DNA from 2 places in the Microbacterium sp. FG3 genome. Region 2 is predicted to be linked to the other one. Evidence: predicted binding sites of a transcription regulator. Region 2 holds the regulator's gene; the other holds the start of a gene.
The links. The regulator HrcA, encoded in region 2, represses chaperone genes, less so after heat shock. The targets are predictions, from matches to a motif close to TTNGCACTCGNNNNNNNCGAGTGCNAA.

Region 1 (3,203 bases), on a different contig from region 2:
CGCGCCTCCTGCCCGCTCAGCGTCAGCATGCCCCGATCGTGCCACCCCGGGCGCCGACGCAGAAGGCGCGGATCCGCCCGCGGCGCGCGGGCCGGCTGTCGTACGGTGGCAGGGTGAGCCAGCCGTCGCCCTCCGCCTATCGCTTCGACGCGCGGCCGCTCGTCGATCCCGTGGACCGCGCCGCCGTGAAGGCGTGGCGGGCGCAGCAGCGCGCGAACGGCGTCGGCACGGGCCAGGGCTGCCTCGTCGCCGGCATGATCGCGTTCGCGTCGGTCTTCCTCGTCGTCGGGCTGGCGATGCTGCCGCTGATCGGGGGCGCCTTCTCCGGGGACCGGCCGTCGCCGGCGTTCGTGCTCGTGCCGCTGCTGTTCCTCGCCGTGCCGATCATCATGATCGTCGCCGTCGTGCGCGGCGCGATCGGCTCCCCCGAGGCCGCATACCGGCTCGACCACTTCGCCCGCGCCAACGGAATGCGCTACCTGCCCCGAGCCGAGGATCCGCGCCTTCCCGGCATGATCTTCAACCGCGGCAACTCGCGCCAGGCCACCGGCCGGGTGCGCGGCGAGCACCCGCGCTTCGTCGAGTTCGGCAACTACCGCTACACGACCGGATCGGGCAAGAACCGCACCACGCACCGCTGGGGCTACGTGGCGATCCACCTCGACGCCCCGCTGCCGCACATCGTGCTCGACGCGCTCGGCAACAACAGCGTGTTCGGCTCCAACCTGCCCACGACCTTCGACCGCGATCAGCGCCTGAGCCTGGAGGGCGACTTCGACCGCCACTTCGCGCTGTACTGCCCGCAGGGCTACGAGCGCGACGCGCTGTACCTGTTCACGCCCGACATCATGGCGCGGTTCATCGACCACGCCGGGCAGCTCGACGTCGAGATCGTCGACGACTGGCTCTTCCTCTACACCCGACGGAACGTCTCGACGCTCGATCCGCGCACCTGGGCATGGCTGTTCTCGGTGGTCGCGGCCCTCATGGACAAGCTCGCTCAGTGGGGTCGGTGGCGGGACGAGCGGCTCGCGGCGGGGGCCGACCCGTCCGCCGCCGTCGCCCGCGCCGCCGTCGCCCCCGGAGAGACCCTGCCCTTCGGCGACGAGGCCGTCGTCGCGCCGCCGGCGCCGGCACCCGGCGTCGCCGAGCCCGGGCGGCGTCTGAAGAAGGGATGGTCGTCGGCGGGTGTCGTGGTCGCGCTCCTCGCGATCGCGTGGTTCGCCCTCAACGTGATCGGCATCTTCGGCCGCTGAGCCGCGCAGCTTCGAGATCGCTGTGAAGTTGGCACTCTCACCCCGAGAGTGCTAATAATCGAAGTGAGTCGATCCGACTCGATTCTGTGAGGTGAACAGCGCCAGACAGAAGGAGGACGATCACCATGGCGATGTTCTTCGATCCGTTCCGCGAGCTGGACCGCGTCGCCCAGCAGATGCTCGACCGTCAGGGGCCGCGGCTGATGCCGATGGACCTGTACCGCGACGGCGATCACTACGTTCTCAGCGCCGACCTGCCGGGGATCGATCCCGGCAGCGTGGACATCGACGTCGACGGTCAGGTGCTCACGATCCGCGCCGAGCGGACCGTGCGCAGCGACGAGGGCGTCTCGTGGATCACCCGCGAGCGTGCCTCGGGCACCTTCCTGCGTCAGCTGAATCTCGGCCAGGGCATCGACACCGAGGCGATCTCGGCCCGGTACGAGAACGGCGTGCTCAGCGTGCTCATCCCGATCAGCGAGAAGGCCAAGCCCCGCAAGATCGAGATCCAGCACGGCAGCGACGCCCCGGCGATCGCGGCCTGATCGCACGCCGGAAACCCCCACGCGAGGAGGGGCGGCATCCCCCGGGTGCCGCCCCTCCTTCGCGCGCTCGCGTGTCCGACCATCCTCCGGGGCGCGGCCGCGTGGTGATCCGCCGCGCGCAGCGTGCCCCGGCCTGAGCGCCCGCGCCGGGATCAGTGCACCGCGCGGGGCGCGAGGGTCGAGAGCAGGGCGAGCTTGTCGTGGCTCTCGCTGCCGGGCGCGGCCGTGTAGACGAGGAGCGACTGCGACGAGAACGGATCGACGAGGTTCTGGCAGGTCAGCTCCATGGCGCCGAGCGCGGGGTGCACGAACCGCTTGGTCTCGCCCGGGCGCAGGCCGACCTCGTGCCGTTCCCAGACCTCGCGGAACTCCGCGCTGCGCGCGAGCAGCAGCTCGGCCAGGCGCGCGGCGCGCGAGGCGGGGCCGCGGCGCGAGACGACCTCGCGCAGCCCCGAGGCCCACAGCCGCGACAGGAAGGCATGGTCCTCGGGCGCGTACAGGGCGCGGGAGGCGGGATCGCTGAACCAGCGGAAGCCGATGCTGCGCTCGGGACCGGTGAAGCGCATCAGGTCGCCGGTGAGGGCGACCCCGAGCGGCCCCGGCGACGCGGATCCACCCGACAGCGCCCACAGGGTCGATGAGGCGGAACGCAGCCGCCCACCTCCTGTGAGCACGCCAACCTGGGCGATCGCGACGAGGGCGATCGCGCTCGTCGAACGCCTCGCGCAGCGGTGGGATCCACCCAGCGCTGTCGTGCAGCACTTACACGGCAGGCGCGATGGAATCGGCATCGGGACGGATCGACATGCCGCCATCCTCTCCAATCTCCGCCTGGGCCGCCGTCGAAGATGACGCCGCGTCACGGGCGCGGGTACGGCCGGTACCCGCGCCCGTCACAGCGATTCAGATGTCGGCGAGGTCCTTATCGCGCGCGTCGCGGATTGAGGCGGAGCCGCCCACTATCAGCAGACCGCCCAGCGCGATGATCACGGCCGGCGTGTACTCGTACGGCAGGACTCCGTCCATCCAGACCATGTAGTACGCGTAGAACGCGGGAACGATGCTCGGGATGGCGTAAGCGATCCCATACCCGGTGGCACGGATGTGCGTAGGGAACAGCTCGATGAGGAACGCCGTGATTGTGGCCCAGATCAGGAACCCAGAGATGAGCATCAGCACCGCACTGACCGCCATCAGCGCCGTGCCGACGGTCGCGACCGCGAGCACCATCCCGCCGGTGCCCAGGATCAGGATCACTGTGCCGATCGCGAGGATCACCCTGCGACGCCCGAGGCGCTGGCTCAGATGTCCGACCACCGGGAAGAGCGCAGCACTGATCGTCGAGGCGACGAGAATGATTGCATTCGTGGTTCCCGTGTCAACCCCGAGACCCTGGAAGTGC
Region 2 (3,203 bases):
GGTGCGGCGGGCGCGGACGCGGCCGTGGCCGTGGCACGTGGGGCACGGCGCGGGGATGACCGTGCCGTAGCCCTGGCACGATCCGCACGGCTGCGTCGTGACCATGTTGCCGAGCAGGCTGCGCACCTGCGTGCGCACCTGGCCCGATCCGCCGCACACGTCGCAGCGCTCGGGATGCGTGCCCGGCTGGCAGCACGAGCCCTGGCAGGTCTCGCACAGCACGGCGGTGTCGACCTCGATGTCGCGGTGCGCGCCGAAGACGACGTCGCCCAGGTCGAGCGTGAGGCGCACGAGCGCGTCCTCGCCCCGCTGGCGCCGGTCGCGAGGGCGCCCGGCCCTGCCGCCCGCCGACCCGAAGAAGGTCTCGAAGATGTCGCCGAACCCGCCGAAACCGCCGCCGCCGAACGGCGACTCGTCGCCGCCCATGTCGTAGCGCCGGCGCTGCTCCGGATCGCTCAGCACGTCGTAGGCGTGCGTGACCGCCTTGAACTTCTCGGCCGCGTCCGGGCTCGGGTTGACGTCGGGGTGCAGCTGACGCGCCAGCTTGCGGTAGGCGCGCTTGATCTCCTCGTCGCTCGCCTCGCGTGAGACGCCCAGAACCTCGTAGTGGTCTGCCACAGTCGCCTTTCCGGGACCGCCCGAGCGGTCCGTCGCCGTGTCCGTCGCGCCTCAGCGGCGCGCGGCATCCTCGTCCAGCAGCCTCGTCAGGTAGCGGGCGACCGCCCGCGCCGCCGACAGGTTGCTGGGATAGTCCATGCGGGTCGGCCCCATCACGCCCACGCGGGCCGTGCCGATCCGCGAGTCGTAGTCGCTCGCCACGATCGAGGCGTCGCCCAGGCCGAACGGCGCGTTCTCGCGCCCGATGCTCGCCGCCAGGCCCTGGTCGTCGGGCTGCATCTCCGACATCAGCCGCAGCAGGGTGACCTGCTCCTCGATCGCCTCCAGCAGCGGGTGGATGCTGCCGCGGAAGTCCTGCTCGCGGCGCGCGAGCGTGGCCGCCCCCGCCATGACGAGCCGGTTCTGGCGGAACTCCGCCAGCTCCTCCGCGATCACCCGCGCGAGTTCGCGCAGCGTGCCGGCCAGGCGGTCCGCGGGGTCCGCGGAGCCCTCGAGCACCGCGGCGACGCGCTCCGAGCCCTCGCCGACCGAGCGCCCGGTGACGAGGGTGGCGAGCTGCGCGCGCAGCAGCGCCACGTCGGCGTCCTCGAGCGCGGCCGGCACGACGACGATGCGCTGCGAGACGCGCCCCGTGTCGGTGACGAGGATCACGAGCAGCCGCGAGGGCTCGAGCGCCACGAGCTCGAGGTGCGTCACGTTCGCGCGGGCGAACGACGGGTACTGCACGAGCGCGACCTGGCCGGTCAGCTGCGTGAGCAGGCGCACGGTGCGCGCGAGGAGGTCGTCGAGGTCCTGCGGATCGGCGAGGAACGTCGAGATGGCGGCGCGCTGCGCCGGCGTGAGGGGGCGGATCTCGGCGAGGTGGTCGACGAACACGCGGTACCCCTTGTCGGTGGGCACGCGCCCGGAGGACGTGTGCGGCGCCGTGATGAGGTCCTCGTCCTCGAGCATCGCCATGTCGTTGCGGATCGTCGCGGCCGAGACGTCGAAGGCGTGGCGCTCGACGATCGCCTTGCTGCCCACCGGCTCGTGCGTGTCCACGTAGTCCTGCACGATGGCGCGGAGCACCTGCAGGCCTCGTTCGGTGACCATCGCGCTCCCTTCTGGCACTCGATCCTGACGAGTGCCAATTCTAGCCGCTCGGGCGGGGAACCGGCGGCTCAGTCGGTCAGCGCGCGCACCACGGCATCGGCCAGCAGCCGCCCCTTGAGCGTCAGCACGATGCGCCCGCGGAGGGCGGCGGGACCCTCGACGAGCTCGTCGGCGATCAGCCCCGCCACGGCCTCGCGCCGCACGGCGGGCACCGTGGCCAGCTCCAGTCCCTCGCGGATGCGGCTCTCCAGCAGCACCCGCTCGAGCAGGCGCGCCGCCTCGTCCGGCCGCTCGCGAGCCGCCGCCGGGGACTCCCCGCCGGCGAGCCGCTGCGCGTACGCGGCGGGGTGCTTCACGTTCCACCAGCGCAGGCCGGCGACGTGGCTGTGCGCGCCCGGACCGAAGCCCCACCAGTCCTGCCCACGCCAGTAGTTCAGGTTGTGCCGCGAGCGGTGCTCCGGCCCGCGCGACCAGTTCGACACCTCGTACCAGTCGAAGCCGGCCGCCGCGAGGCGGGCGTCCGCGAGCTCGTACATGTCGGCCTGCACGTCGCCGTCCGGCTCCGGCACCTCGGCGCGCGCGATCTGCCTGGCGAGCTTCGTGCCCTCCTCGATGATGAGCGCGTAGGCCGAGACGTGGTCGGGCTCGAGCGCCAGCGCCGCGTCGAGCGATGCCGACCAGTCGCCCAGGGTCTCCCCCGGCGCGCCGTAGATCAGGTCGACGCTCACGTCGAGGCCCGCGCCGCGCGCGGCGGCCACCGCCGTGCCCACGTTGGCGGGCGTGTGCGTGCGGTCGAGCGCCGCGAGCACGCGCGGCACGGCCGACTGCATGCCGATCGACATGCGGGTGACGCCGGCAGCGGCGAGCTCGTGCGCGACGGCGTCGGTGACGGTGTCGGGATTGGCCTCCACGGTGACCTCGGCCCCCGGCTGCAGCCCGAACGCCTCGCGCACCGCGGCCAGCATCCTGGCCAGGTCGCCGGCCGGCAGCAGCGTGGGCGTGCCGCCGCCGAAGAACACCGTGCTGGCCGGACGCATCGCGCCCGCGCCGCCGAGCACGCCCTCGGCGAGCTCGACCTCGCGGATCAGCGTGTCGGCGTACATGTCCTGCCGTGCCCCGCGCAGCTCGGTCGCCGTGTAGGTGTTGAAGTCGCAGTAGCCGCAGCGCACGCGGCAGAACGGCACGTGCAGGTACACCCCGAGCTCCGCCTCGCGGTCGACGGGGAGGTCGGCGGGCAGCGCTCCGTCGACGGGTGCGGGGTCGCCCAGGGGCAGCGCCGCGCCCATCAGGTGCGCGCCGCCTTCGATGTCGGCCCGCGCATCAGGACGGCGTCGCGAACAGCGGCGAGATCGCGCGCAGGTAGCGGTCGAAGAGCGCGCGGCGACGGCGGCGGATCAGGCCGGGGAACAGCCGGCCCAGCGGCCGCGTGGGGCGGTCGAAGGCGCGCACCGTGAACCACACCTCGTCGTTCTCGCGCCACTCGATCATGAACG

Region 1: a site for HrcA is predicted at 1,285-1,311, ahead of ACODR5_RS03210 (Hsp20/alpha crystallin family protein). Genes of this name have one in related genera too.

Annotation. Positions count from the first base shown of each region.
Region 1 is NZ_JBMDJT010000005.1:86,178-89,380, reverse strand. Features, by position in the region: gene ACODR5_RS03220 (DNA glycosylase AlkZ-like family protein) at 1-29, opposite strand, end outside; gene ACODR5_RS03215 (hypothetical protein) at 114-1,256, shown strand; gene ACODR5_RS03210 (Hsp20/alpha crystallin family protein) at 1,382-1,801, shown strand; gene ACODR5_RS03205 (MmyB family transcriptional regulator) at 1,954-2,475, opposite strand; gene ACODR5_RS03200 (MFS transporter) at 2,705-3,203, opposite strand, start outside.
Region 2 is NZ_JBMDJT010000031.1:24,954-28,156, forward strand. Features, by position in the region: gene dnaJ (molecular chaperone DnaJ) at 1-618, opposite strand, end outside; gene hrcA (heat-inducible transcriptional repressor HrcA) at 670-1,710, opposite strand; gene hemW (radical SAM family heme chaperone HemW) at 1,779-2,996, opposite strand; gene ACODR5_RS10455 (DUF1990 domain-containing protein) at 3,031-3,203, opposite strand, start outside.